Regions from separate parts of the Chengkuizengella sediminis genome, predicted to be linked through region 2. Evidence: predicted binding sites of a transcription regulator. Region 2 holds the regulator's gene; each other region holds the start of a gene.

Region 1 (4,916 bases), on a different contig from region 2:
GATGGCCATTAAATCAAACATATAATGTATCCATAAAGGAGGAATTTCATCCTTTGGAAGATCATTGATTCCTGTAACTTCAGCATCTGGAGAACCATGAGCCAATATACTTAACGCAAGTGGTATTTTAAGTCCATATTTAACTTCATTATTCTCTGTAAGGATTCCTCCAATAACGAGTGGGGCTTGATCTGTTGTTTCAAAATGCCACTCCGCTGCGGCTAATTTTTCAGGTTGATATTCAGCTAAATATTTACCAGATAAATCTCCAATAATCGCTGTTCCAATGGAAAAGATAAGAGCAGATACCATCGTTAATTTGAGTGCTTTTTTATAATAAACATGTTTTCTTCCTCGCAGTATGGATATTGCTGCAACGCCAGCCAAAACAAAAGCAGATGTTAAATAAGCAGATATAAGAACGTGTGCTACTTTTGTAGGTGTAGCTGGATTAAACATAGCTACAAGTGGTTGTACATTTATAATTTTTCCAGTTAAAACATCAACATCAAACCCTTGTGGAGCATTCATAAACGCATTCACAATTGTAATGAAAAAGGCTGAAGCAGATGAACCGATGACAACTGGAATTAGTAAATAAAAGTGTGTCATTCTATTTTTGAAACGATCCCAAGTATATAAATAGATACCTAAAAAGATAGCTTCAAAGAAGAATGCGAAAGTTTCCATAAATAAAGGTAGTGCAATAGATTGCCCAGCTACTTGCATGAACTTTGGCCACAATAAACTTAGCTGCAAACCTATAGCAGTCCCTGTTACAACTCCTACTGCAACTGTAATTGTGAAACCTCTAGCCCATCGACGAGCAAGTAATAAATAATGTGAATCATTTCGTTTAATCCCTATCCACTCAGCTAATGCAATCATGACAGGGACCCCAACACCGATGGTGGCAAATATAATATGGAATGCTAAAGTTAAAGAAGTTAATAGTCTACTAAAAATGACTGGATCGTATGTTGAAAACAATAAAACCACTCCCTTACAAGTACGATGTATATCTTTTGTGATGAATCTAAATTTTATTCTATTCCTTTATTAATGAGCAGAATAAGCTTAGAAGAAACGTCTAATTATGGATAGTGACATAATAATGGCTACTACTACACATAGAATAATTAAATTTTTTTCTTGTTTATAAGATTTATTTACTTTTGTTTTGTTGTTGTGCATTTGTTCTCACCCTATTCAAGAAAGTTTTATTTTATAACATCAGATTTTATGTTCAATCAGAACATTGATAAATGTGATGAATATTGAAGGTTAAATATATTGTACGACATAATATGTGAAATAAATCACATAATTGTGATCAACGTATGAACGAAATTTGTCAAAAATAAGTACAGATGTTACAGGAAAATCTTAAAATTTACATTCCTTTTACAAAACAATAAAATAGCGAAAACATTCTCTTTGTAATATATCCATTGTGAGAGACAAAATTATAATAGTACGATTTAAAATTTAAGGAGTGGTCAGATTTGGTTAATTCTATGTTACGCAAGGGGTCAATTATTTTAGCAGCATTTGTATTGTTATTTTCATTAGCAGCATGTGGTTCTGAATCAGAGGAAACATCAGAAACATCAGCTACTGAAGGAGCTAATGAACAAGAAGAAACTACAAAGGCATTATCTGGAGAAATCAATCTTGATGGATCATCAACAGTATTTCCAATTTCACAAGCTGTAGCTGAAGAGTTTATGGCAATACACGATGATGTAAATGTTACAGTTAACTTATCTGGAAGTTCAAATGGTTTTAAAGCTTTAATCGCTGGAGAAATTCAAATTACTGATGCTTCTCGCCAAATTAAGGATAAAGAAGTTGATGCTCTTAAAGAAGCTGGACAAGAAGCTGTTGAGATGCCTGTTGCATTTGATGGAATCACAGTTGTTATTAACCCGGAAAATGATTGGGCTACAGAAATGACAGTAGATGAATTAAAACAAATTTGGGAAGTTGATAGTACAGTAACGAAGTGGAGTGATGTAAACCCTGAGTGGCCAAATGAACCAATTAAACTTTATGGTCCAGGTCCTGCTTCAGGAACATTTGAATACTTTACAGGAGCAATTAATGGAACAAAAAATGAATCTAATAAAAATTATACACCATCTGAAGATGATAACGTATTAGTAACGGGTGTATCTGGTGATAAATATGCGATGGGGTATTTTGGTTTTTCATACTATATAGAGAATCAAAATAAATTAACTGCGGTTTCTATTAAAGTTGATGAAAGTGCAGCAGCAGTTGCTCCATCTGTAGATACAATCAAAGACGGAACTTATAAACCATTATCTCGTCCAATTTACATCTATCCTGTAAAAAGTGTTTTAGAGCAACCTGAAATTCAAGAATTCATTAAATTCTACATGAGTGAAGAAGGTCAAGCATTAGCTGAAGAAGTAGGATATGTAGCATTACCTGCTGAAATGTACGAAGAAAATTTAAATCTTCTTCCTTAATATATTGAATTAATATTTTATAAGATTTATCTATCATATCATTGTATTTCTGTGAAACCGTGGCGTATCTTAAATAAAAATTGGGATACGTCACGGTTATGAATATTTTTTTAAAGAAATTTGATTTAGGGGGAAGTAACGCATATGGCAACAATGAAGCAATCAAAACAAGACAAAACACACAACAGCTTTATGCAACGGAAAAAAGGCTTCAATTCATTGGATCGTCTGATGCCCATTATTTTAGCTATCATTGCAGGTATTTCTGTTTTAACCACCATTGGAATCATCGTCATACTAATTACTGAATCAGCAGGATTTTTTCAGGCAGTTTCTATCACTGAATTTTTATTTGGTACCGAATGGACTCCATTATTTGCAGATCCTAGATTTGGTGTTTTACCATTAATTATGGGTACATTTATGATTACGTTAGTTGCTAGTATAGTAGCTTTACCTATTGGATTTGGAAGTGCAATATACTTGAGTGAATACGCACCTAAGAAAGTCCGAAATTTTTTAAAACCTATTTTAGAAATTTTAGCAGGAATTCCGACCATTGTTTATGGATTTTTTGCTTTAACATTTATAACACCAATTATTAAATTAGTCATACCTCAGACGGATTTATTTAATGCACTTAGTGCAGGTATTGTAGTTGGTATTATGATTATTCCGATGATTTCTTCTTTAAGCGAAGATGCGATGAATGCAGTTCCCAATTCATTACGTTATGCAGCATACGCAATGGGTTCAACAAAACTAGAAGTAGCATTAAAAGTTGTAGTTCCTGCTGCATTTTCAGGTATAGTTGCTTCCTTCGTATTGGGACTTTCTAGAGCAATTGGTGAAACGATGATTGTTACTTTAGCCGCTGGTGCTTTACCGAATATGGATTTTGATTTTCTAAAAAGTATTCAAACCATGACAGCGTATATCGTAACAACAAGCCAAGGTGATACTGCATATGGAAGTGTTGAATATAGAACGATATATGCCGTTGGTATTACTTTGTTTGTCATTACATTGCTTATGAATATCCTTGCAGGGTATATCTCTAGAAAGTTTAGGGAGGAATACGAATGAAGCAATTAGATGCTGAGAGACAAATGAAAAGACGGAAAAGAAAAAATACAATTTTTCATGTTTTATTTTTATCCTCTACATTGTTTGGTATTGTTGCACTTGGAATGTTATTAATACAAATTTTATCTGATGGACTTGGATGGTTAGATTGGGATTTCCTTACGAATAATGCATCTAGAAAGGCAGAGAGATCCGGTATTAAAGCAGCGATTGCTGGTACACTTTGGATGATGAGTATCACAGCACCCTTAAGTTTTATTATTGGTGTTTCAACTGCCATTTATTTAGAGGAATATGCTAAAAAAAATTGGTTTAACCGTTTCATTCAAACAAATATTGCAAATTTGGCAGGAGTTCCATCTATTGTATATGGATTATTAGGTTTAACCATTTTTGTTCGAGTTTTTGGATTTGGGAAAAGTGTACTTGCAGGTTCATTGACCATGACGTTGCTTATTCTACCTATCATCATCGTTGCATCACAGGAAGCCATTAAAGCCGTTCCAGTGACGCAAAGAAATGCTTCTTTTGCATTAGGTGCAAATCGGTGGCAAACGATCATTCGAGTGGTATTACCTTCAGCTTTACCTGGGATTTTAACAGGTTCCATTTTATCATTTTCAAGAGCTGTAGGTGAAACGGCACCCCTTATCGTTGTGGGAGCAGTTGCGTATATAACCACATTACCTAGTGGTGTGTTTGACAAGTTTACGGTCATGCCCATACAAATATATACTTGGGCTAATTTACCTCAAGAAGAATTTCATCATGTTGCAGCGGCAGGTATTATTGTGTTGCTATTCATGTTACTAACTATGAACGCAATAGCAATCTTTTTAAGAAATAAGTATCAAAAGAAGAATTAGGGGGAACTGTTCATGTCAATCGTAGAAATAAAAGGTCTTGACTTATACTATGGAGAATTTCACGCATTAAAAAATGTGTCTATGAATATAAATGAAAAGTCCATCACTGCGTTTATCGGTCCTTCAGGCTGCGGTAAATCTACACTGCTTCGAACGTTGAACCGTATGAATGATATGATTGATTCAGTAAAGATTTCTGGAGCTGTTTCCATCAATGGAAGTAATATTTATAATCCGACAGTGAATGTTGAATTGTTGAGAAAAGAAATAGGAATGGTGTTCCAACAACCTAATCCTTTTCCAAAGTCTATCTTTGAAAATGTTGCTTATGGACCTAAGATTCATGGAATACGTAATAAAAAAGAGTTAGATGAGATAGTGGAAAATAGTTTACGTGGAGCTGCACTTTGGGATGAGGTAAAAGATGATTTGAAAAAATCTGCTTACGGATTATCAGGAGGACAACAGC
Region 2 (4,916 bases):
AGTTCTGACGCAGCCTGTACAATTTTCTCTATAAACTCTGGAGTGCAAGTATAAGGAGCATGAGGACTCATCATCGTTGTAATTCTTCCGTCCGCTTTTCCATGCCAATTTTTTGCAAATGTTTTTGCTTCGTTTAACTTAGCATCTTGCACTTCCTTCCCACCAAAACCGATCATCCCTCTGGTTAAAGAAGCCCTCATACCTGAAACTTCTACTGCTTGTGCTACTTCATCCATGTGATCATACATATCTACAAAACAAGTTGTTCCACCTTTAATCATTTCCAAGATGGATAATTGAGTGCCCCATCTCACTTCTTCGTTTGTAAACTTCGCTTCCATAGGCCACATATTATCCTCTAACCATACCTGAAGCGCCATGTCATCCGCATAACCACGTAATAATGACATTGCCGCATGGTTATGTGTATTTACTAATCCAGGCATATAGATGCGATTAGAACCATCAATTATCTGATCATAGTCATTTTTACCTTCTGGTTTTTCTTTTCCAATATACTGAATAAGTTCATTTTCAACTACCATATAACCATCTTTTATCGTTTCATGTCCATTCATTGTAATAAATGTTCCATTTTTAATGAGTAATTTCATTCTTGATTCCTCTTTTCAATTCAATACATCCATTTAGATTCTTTTATGTTTCCATTTTCACTTTCTTATGTATTAATTATAAACGTTTACGTAACGATAAAGTCAAATATGAATGTTGCTTATGATTCATTTTAATAAAAGAAAAAATGGCAACAAGAAGAACGAAGGTAGCCACTACACTGCCTTCAGCACCGAATAATCCACCATTTATAAATTCTAGACCTTGAGTATGGTTTTTAATCAATGAATTCACTTCATTTCCTGAAACTTCAAATCCAAAAATATTTCCCTGAAAATAATTCCAAGTCAAATGTATCCCAATTGGCATCCAAAGCCCACCGCTAACTTCCCTGCTAACCGCAAGTAATACACCAGCTAAAAATATATTGATCAGCGGAATTGGGGAGTCAAATACAGATAAATTTAACATATGTAATCCTGCAAAAATGAAACTTGAACTTAGTATAGCAGGCCATGCACCATAATGATATTTAAACAACCCTTGCAAATAACCTCTACAAAACAGCTCTTCATTTACAGCAGTTAAGATAAAAATCACTAATGCTAAAGCTAACTGAAACCACAATTGAGAATCAGAACGTACTGATTCAATCGTAATCCCACCCAATATCCAAATCATTAAAAATGAGATAGACATTAATAATATCCCTATTAGTGAACCAAAAAAAAACTGCTTTCCCCAATCACTCTGCTTCCATCCCATAAACCACTTCTGTTTTTTTTCAAATATTATATACATCAAAATAGCTGCGGATATAAAACCAAGAGCTTGAGGTATATACAAGACTAAAACAATCATCGGCTCTTTTAAGTTAACAGAACCCGCGATAGTTTCAAGGGCTACGGGATCATTGGATATTAAAACATAAAGACTTGTGGAGATTATTGTATATATAAATGTTATGAATAATGCCAATAATAAGCTTAATAAAACCTTACCAATTACTTTTAATAATGTATTATTCGTTTCTGACATAGGATGTTCCATCACCTCAGTTTGGATTGGATCTTATCTTTCTAAGATATCATCATTTCTAGTCTAAATAATATGCTAAGCTATGAAGCTCAGTTGTAAAATCTGCATGATGCACTTTAATTTCTGGAGGAACCTTTATAATTTTTGGTGCAAAGTTTAAAATGGCTTCAACACCAGCTTTCACAAAAGCATCCGCTACATTTTGTGCTTCACTGGCTGGAACAGTGATAATGCCTATTCTGATCTTTTGTGATTGAACGGTTTCTGTAAGCTCGTTCATTGGCTGAACGATTAAATTGTTAATTTTGCCCCCTACTTTTTCAGGGAAATCGTCAAATACAGCCGTGATTTTCATATTGCTCTTTAAATAAATATTATAATTACACAGTGCATGACCTAAATTACCTGCACCAACTAGTGCAACATGATTTGTCTGATCTAACTTCAATATCTGTTGAATTTTTTCAATAAGATAAGGTACATCATAACCGATTCCTTTTTTCCCAAACTCTCCAAAGTAATTAAGATCCTTACGTATCTGGGCAGGGTTCATACCTAATTTCTCTCCAAAATCTCTAGATGATACAGTTTGAATATTTCTAACATGTAATTCATTTAAAAACCTTAAATATATCGGGAGTCTTCTCACAACTGCTTCAGAAATTTTTTTCATTTCACACAACCTCTTTTCCTACTTCATCAATCCAAGAACCATTCTTGGATTCGTGGCACCATTTGCTCTGACTTCATATGTTCGATTTTAGGTTTTGGAAGTGAATACAGAAAATGTTTACCATATTGTGTATGAATAACTCGGGTATCATATATAATGACGACACCTTTATCTTTTTCAGTGCGAATGAGTCTTCCAAACCCCTGTTTAAACCTTATGACTGCTTGAGGAACAGAATACTTCATAAACGGATTTTGCTTTTTTTCCTTTAAATAATCACATTTTGCCTCAACAACAGGATCATTCGGAGGCTGGAATGGTAATCTAACAATGACCAAACAGCTAAGTGCTTCACCTGGAATATCTACACCTTCCCAGAAACTGCTTGCACCTAGTAATATACTTTTATCACTTTTTTGGAACATACGTGTTAATTTACTTCTGTTTCCTGAATCTACACCTTGACCTAATATTTGAAAACCTTGCGGTTTTAAAACCTCCTTTAGTTTCTCATATACCTGCTTAAGCATTCGGTAGGATGTGAATAATACAAGCATTCTACCTTGTGTTTCTATAGCTACTTCAACTAAAGAATTTGTTAAGCTTTGTATAAAATGTTCATCTCCATCAGCACCTCGAATAGCTGGAAAGTCTCTTGGTATACAAACTAAGGACTGATCTCGATAATTAAAAGCTGTAGGAAGCTGAACAGCACGAAGTTTTTCATTTTTCAAATCTTCTTCTAAACCAATCTGTTCCAATGAATATTGAAAAGATTCATTAACAGACATTGTCGCTGATGTCATTATTATACTATTTTTCACTTCAAAAAAGTTTTGTTTCAATATTTCACTTACATCAATAGGTACTCGTTTTAATTGGATTGATTTTTGTTTAAAATGAGCATTTGCTTCTATCCAATAAACTTCATTGTAGTCATTCATTTGCACAAACAATCTAAGATCGTCCCTAAATTGAAACAAATCTTTCATTGCACCGGATAGATCCGTTGATAAACTTTGAAAATCATATTCATCTTGATATTCTTTTAATATAGTTAACAATTCATTACATGTTTTCAAAACTTCGTTTAATTCTAGGTATATGTTTTGTTCAGTAGTTTTAATCGAACTCCAAGATTCAGGCAGTTGATCAACTTTTAAACGAAGTACGACTTGTCCAGCTTCAATAGAAGAGGTATTTCGTTTATTTATGATAACATCATAAAACAAGCCAGATAAAATGTCCCATTCTTCTTTAATTTGTATTAGTTTTTCATAGGTTTTATCTATTTTCCCTGTAAATATATGACCATCTATTTCCTCCATATGCTCCAGTTGAAAACGAAGCTGAGGCAATAAACCATTTTTGCTATCTTTAAAAAGCCAAGTGAATATTCGAATCAATGAAAAATAAGTAAGATTACTTCCCAAATGATGACTGGCTACTTGTTCAAAGTGATGGGCCTCATCAATGACAAGATGACCATAAGAAGGCAACAAGCGATTTTCTGCAATAACATCTGTCATGATCATAGAATGATTTGTAATGATTACATCCGCTTGATTTGCCTGATATTTAGCGCGATGATAAAAGCATTTTTTAAACCATGGACATGATCGATTCAAGCAAGAATCAGCATCACTTGCTACATCCATCCAAAATTCCTTCCCCTTATTTCCAAATGAAACTTCCTCATCATCTCCGTGATTCGTTTCACTTAACCATACTATCATTTGCCCCGCTGTAATACGATCTTCACGTGTATCTGCAATATCCTTTAAATTAATTTTACTTTCAAATTTCCTTAGACAAAGATAATGATTCCTACCTTTTAATACAGCTGCTCGAAAATGAGCAGGAAAAATCTTATGAAGTAATGGAATATCACGTTCCATGAGCTGTGCTTGTAAATTGATGGTATTTGTACTTACTAAAATGGTTTCATGATTCATCAAACCATAATAAATTGAAGGAATTAAATACCCTAGAGATTTTCCTGTTCCTGTACTTGCTTCAATCATTAAATGTTGTTCATTTTCAAATGATTCATATATCTCATGAATCATTTGTTCCTGAGCAGGTCGTTCTTTATAGGATTCAAACTGTTCATTTAATGAATCCTTTATTTCATCTATGAAATGTTCAAAGGATGGGTTTAAGTTAGAGGGTTCAGACTGGTTCAAATTTGAATCAGAAGAATCATCAGCCCAGTCATTCACGTTTAAAGCAAATTGTCTATAGTATTTATTTGTGTTTGTATCTAAGCTTGTTTCAAGTTCCACTTCTGCTTTCAATTCGTGAATAAACCAAGCCAAATCATCAGTAATTGGTTCAAAAATTTGAGCGATCCTTTGTACAGTTAACAAAGGTAAGTTAAAAAAACGATCAAGGCTTTGTAATAAAATATTTGCTGTAGCAAGTGCATCACTATCTGCTTGATGAGGCCTTTCATGGTTAATTCCCAATGAATCAGAAACCATAGACAACTGCAAACTTGTCATATCAGGATACATTAAGCGCAGTAAATCTATGGTATCTAATACTTTCCCATTAAAGGTTGAATATCCTGCTTCTTCCAAAGCTTTTTGTAATAAATTATAATCAAATGCGGCATGATGAGCAACCAATA
Region 3 (4,916 bases), on a different contig from region 2:
TTTATCATTTTGTTACGATTTAATTGAGAATGATTTTCATTACCATAGAGATTTTAGGAGTGGTCAATTTGAAACTTACAGAACTCAAACAAGGTGATAAAGCTATCATAACGGACTTATCAAAAGTGAACCATCTTGTACAACAACGTTTAATCGATATGGGTATGATAGAAGGTGCCCAAGTAGTTACTAAACGTAGTATGCCTTTTGGCGGACCATTATTTCTTGAATCTCATGGTCAAAATATTAGTATTAGGCGTAACGAAGCTTCTCGGATTCGAGTGGAACAGTTATGAGTGAAATAGCATTATTTGGGAATCCAAACACAGGAAAAACATCATTGTTTAATCATCTAACAGGATCATATGAATATGTTGGAAATTGGACTGGGGTTACAGTAGAAAAAAAGGTTGGTTTACTTAGAAACAAAAAGCACCATCTAATTGATCTGCCAGGTATTTATTCAATGAAGCCTCTTTCAAGTGATGAAGATGTTGCTACTTTATTTCTATTAAACGATAAATTCTCAAAAATATTAAATATCATTGATGCTTCTCAGTTAGAAAGAAACTTACATTTGACGATACAATTGCTAGAGTTCGGAAAACCAATGATCATCGGTTTAAATATGATAGATGTTTCAAATCAGCGTGGGATTCAGATAAATGAAACAAAACTATCAGAGTTACTTGAAGTCCCTATCCACCCTATTATCGCTCGTAATGGGAAAGGGTGTAAAGAATTACTTAACGGTCTTGATTCTAACACTAGTAATAAGATAGAATCTTTTAAAATAGATTATGGACGTATTCTTGAAAATAAAATAGATGAATTATCAAAATTATTGCCATCCGATTTAAATATCTCAAAACGCTGGTTGGCCATACAATATTTCGAAGGTAATGAACAGGTGAAAAAATATCTTCAATCATTCATTCCTGAAATTCAATTACAAGAACTATATTTGGACACTGAAAAACAATTGACTACAACAGAATCATGCGGTTCATTAACTAAATTCATTCATTATAAACGGCACCAACATATACAAAAAATCACTTCACAAATTCTAGTAAAAACAAAAACGTCTAAACTTACCTTAACGGATCGAATAGATACCGTTGTCACAAATAAAGTTTTAGGTATTCCAATATTTTTGGTCTTAATGTACATCACGTTTATGTTAACGTTTGATTGGCTAGGTTTTCCACTAGCAGATATTTTAGATGGATTTATATCTGGATCGTTAACAAACTGGATCATGGTTTTACTGGGCGGAATTGGAGCATCAGCATTTTTGGAATCCCTTGTTATAGATGGAATCATTGCGGGTGTCGGCGGGGTACTTGTTTTTGTTCCGCAAATTTTTATTTTATTTTTTGCTATTTCATTACTAGAAGATTCAGGTTATATGGCACGTGTCGCTATGGTTATGGATAAACTGATGGAAAAAGTGGGATTAAACGGAAAAGCCTTCATTCCCATGATTATTGGATTTGGTTGTAATGTGCCTGGTGTCATGGCTGCAAGAACAATTGAACAGCCAAAAGAACGCTTATTAACTACTCTATTAACCCCTTTTATGTCATGCTCTGCTAGATTACCAGTTTATGCTTTATTTGTAGGTGCTTTTTTTGCAAAATATCAAGCATTTGTCGTTTTATCCCTATATGTGCTAGGTATTATCATTGCACTTATTTTAGCTAGAATTTTTTCTTCTGTATTATTAAAGAATGAAACATCTGTTTTTATCATTGAATTGCCTCCCTATCGTGTACCTCAAATACGAACCTTGTTTAGAAGTACCTGGGATAAAGGGAAAGGGTTTATTCGAAAAGCAGGGACTATCATTTTTGGTGGATCTGTTCTCATATGGTTCCTGTCTTATTCTGGTCCATCTGGATTTGATGTTCCTATGAATGAAAGTTTTCTAGCCATGATAGGTGGAATCATTGCTCCACTTCTAGCTCCGCTAGGCTTTGGCACTTGGCAAGCAGGGGCAGGACTTCTAACAGGCTTTTTAGCAAAAGAAGTCATCATTTCAACGATGAGTATTATATATTTTGTACCTGAAGCGAACCTACAAGCCTTTATGGCGACACAATTCACCCCTCTTTCAGCATTTAGTTTTATGGTTTTTGTCTTATTATACGTGCCTTGTTTGGCTACTGTTGTTGTGATTCAAAAAGAATTAAACTCTAAAAAATGGATGGCTTTTTCAGTCTTCATTAGCTTTTTCATTGCGTATGTTTTAAGCTTTTTGATTTATCAAGGTGGGAAATTCATAGGATTGTGATAGGAGTTGACTGAGTTGTTTATAAATTACGTTTTCATAGCTCTTATTTTTGGCTATGCTGGGTGGACACTTTTTAAGTTTTTTAAAAAGAGCAAAAAAGGGAAATGCGCAAGCTGTGAGTTAAGCAAAACTTGCCAAATTCAATGCGATGAATATGAAAAAAAGGAGACTCCTATCTATAGAAAAAATTAAAGAAACGTGACATTTTTTCAATCACGATACCTATTAAGCTTCCTATAATAGCACTCCCAATAATATCAGAAGGGTAATGATGCCCTACCCAAATCCGTGATATTCCCGTTAACACAGATAGTCCTAACATAATTAATCCAAGGAGACGTTTGCAAAGAATAACGGTAGTAGATATGGCAAACACAAGTAAGGTGTGTTTACTAGGAAATGAAGAATCCATCTTTGAGGGAATAAGTATACGAACACGACGTTTCATAAACGGTCGCGGTTTATAATAAAATAATTTTATTAAAGAATTAATCAATAAAGCAACTGTTAAAGATTTCACAGCATTTTTAACCATTTTTTTATCGGAATTGTTTCGAAACCACATGAAACCTAAAAGAAAAATAAACACATAACGAACCTTATTTGAAATTAGTATCATCAGAACATCCGTTAGAGAATAACACCCTGTTTTTATATTCCTAGATATTTTATTATCCATAAAAAAGATCTCCTAACTTTTTAGATATTTGTACTATTCCCCCCTATATGAAAAACATGTAATATATAGAATCCAAGAAAAAAGTCCTTATTATTCGAAAATCATTTGAATAAGTATGAATGAAATGTAAAATCTTTTTCAAGTCAAAATACGAGGGAACTTCCTCGTTTTTTTTTGGTTTGCATAAATATCCTCGAACAGGAAATAACAGTAAATGATATATGGAACCTAATTTTTATATCCCGAAAGGAGCACCCATGAGTAAAAAAATATCTCCTCTCATGAAAAAACTAAGTTTTTTTGGTCGCTCTCAAAAACTTAACGAATATAGCGAACTTTCCCCCAATGATCGAGAATCAGAAAAAGTATATCGAAGACGTTGGCAGCATGATAAAGTTGTCCGTTCCACTCATGGTGTTAATTGCACAGGATCATGCAGTTGGAAAATCCATGTAAAGGATGGAATTATTACATGGGAAACGCAGCAAACTGATTATCCTACAACAGGTCCTGATATGCCAGAGTACGAACCAAGAGGATGTCCAAGAGGAGCTAGTTTTTCATGGTATACATACAGCCCTTTGCGAGTGCGTTATCCATATATTCGTGGTGCGCTGTTACAACTTTGGAGAGCAGCTTTAGAAAAAGAAAAGAACCCAGTTGCTGCTTGGAAAAGTATTGTCGAAAATCCTGAAAAGGCGATGGCATATAAAACAGCCAGAGGTAAAGGTGGATTAGTACGTGCTTCTTGGGATGAAGTCAACACGATCATATCTGCTTCGTTAATCCATACCATTGAGAAATATGGTCCGGATCGCATCCTAGGATTTTCTCCTATACCAGCCATGTCCATGGTTAGTTACGCCGCTGGAAGCCGTTTTTTATCTCTATTAGGTTCACCATTGTTAAGTTTTTACGATTGGTACGCAGACCTTCCCCCCGCTTCTCCACAAATTTGGGGTGAACAAACCGATGTACCTGAAAGTTCTGATTGGTATAATGCTGGGTATTTATTAGTATGGGGATCAAATTTACCTCAAACCAGAACACCTGATTCACACTTTATGGTAGAAGCGCGTTATCGGGGAGCGAAGGTCGTTGCTGTGAGTCCTGATTATGCGGAGTTTGTTAAATTTGCTGATAACTGGTTAGCTGTGAATCCTGGTATGGACGGAGCACTAGCAATGGCAATGACCCATGTCATTTTGAAAGAGTTTTATGTAGACAATGAAACCGAATATTTTAAGCAATATGTTAAAAAATATACTGATTTACCATACTTGATTAAATTAAAGAAACAGGATGGACAGTTTATTGCCGATCGTTTTTTAAGAGCTAGCGATTTGGGTATGCCTATGAATAAAGCAGAGTGGAAAACGGTAGTTTTTGATGAAAAAACGAATGTGCTAGCTGTACCCAATGGAAGCATTGGACACCGATGGGAAGGAAAAGGAACTTGGAACCTTCATTTAAATGATGAGGAACAAAACTTAAATGAAATTGAACCTTGCCTATCATTGCTTGGAAAAGAAGACAAAATTGTAAATCTGTCTGTTCCATATTTTGATGAAGAAAATAAATCCATATTAAACCGATCCGTACCTGTTAAAACCATTCAACAAAAAGATGAAACCATCTATGTAACTACCGTTTTTGATTTATTACTGGCTAATACGGGTGTAGACCGCAATTTACCTGGGGATTATCCAAAAGATTATGATGATCCAAAACCATTCACCCCTGCTTGGCAAGAAGCAATTACAGGTGTAGATCGGAAGGTAGTCGCTCAAATTGCAAGAGAATTTGCGCAAAATGCGATAGATACAAAGGGTCGCTCAATGATTGTGATGGGATCAGGAATTAATCACTGGTATCACTCTGACACGATTTACCGTACGGTATTAAACCTTGTTCTTTTAACTGGATCACAAGGAGTAAATG

The links. The regulator Rex, encoded in region 2, represses fermentation and respiration genes when NADH is low (regulators of the CRP and FNR family bind a similar motif). The targets are predictions, from matches to a motif close to TTGTGAAATATTTCACAA.
Region 1: the regulator Rex is predicted to act here: its motif matches at 1,187-1,204, upstream of EPK97_RS16390 (cytochrome ubiquinol oxidase subunit I).
Region 3: the regulator Rex is predicted to act here: its motif matches at 3,100-3,117, upstream of EPK97_RS10615 (nitrate reductase subunit alpha).

The regions. Positions count from the first base shown of each region.
Region 1 is NZ_SIJC01000009.1:39,224-44,139, forward strand. It holds gene EPK97_RS16390 (cytochrome ubiquinol oxidase subunit I) at 1-990, opposite strand, end outside; gene EPK97_RS16395 (PstS family phosphate ABC transporter substrate-binding protein) at 1,506-2,495, shown strand; gene pstC (phosphate ABC transporter permease subunit PstC) at 2,649-3,581, shown strand; gene pstA (phosphate ABC transporter permease PstA) at 3,578-4,447, shown strand; gene pstB (phosphate ABC transporter ATP-binding protein PstB) at 4,460-4,916, shown strand, end outside.
Region 2 is NZ_SIJC01000002.1:377,629-382,544, reverse strand. It holds gene EPK97_RS06390 (amidohydrolase) at 1-614, opposite strand, end outside; gene EPK97_RS06385 (CPBP family intramembrane glutamic endopeptidase) at 691-1,611, opposite strand; gene EPK97_RS06380 (redox-sensing transcriptional repressor Rex) at 1,670-2,284, opposite strand; gene dinG (ATP-dependent DNA helicase DinG) at 2,311-4,916, opposite strand, start outside.
Region 3 is NZ_SIJC01000004.1:290,751-295,666, forward strand. It holds gene EPK97_RS10595 (FeoA family protein) at 69-296, shown strand; gene feoB (ferrous iron transport protein B) at 293-2,296, shown strand; gene EPK97_RS10605 (FeoB-associated Cys-rich membrane protein) at 2,312-2,488, shown strand; gene EPK97_RS10610 (undecaprenyl-diphosphatase) at 2,469-2,975, opposite strand; gene EPK97_RS10615 (nitrate reductase subunit alpha) at 3,233-4,916, shown strand, end outside.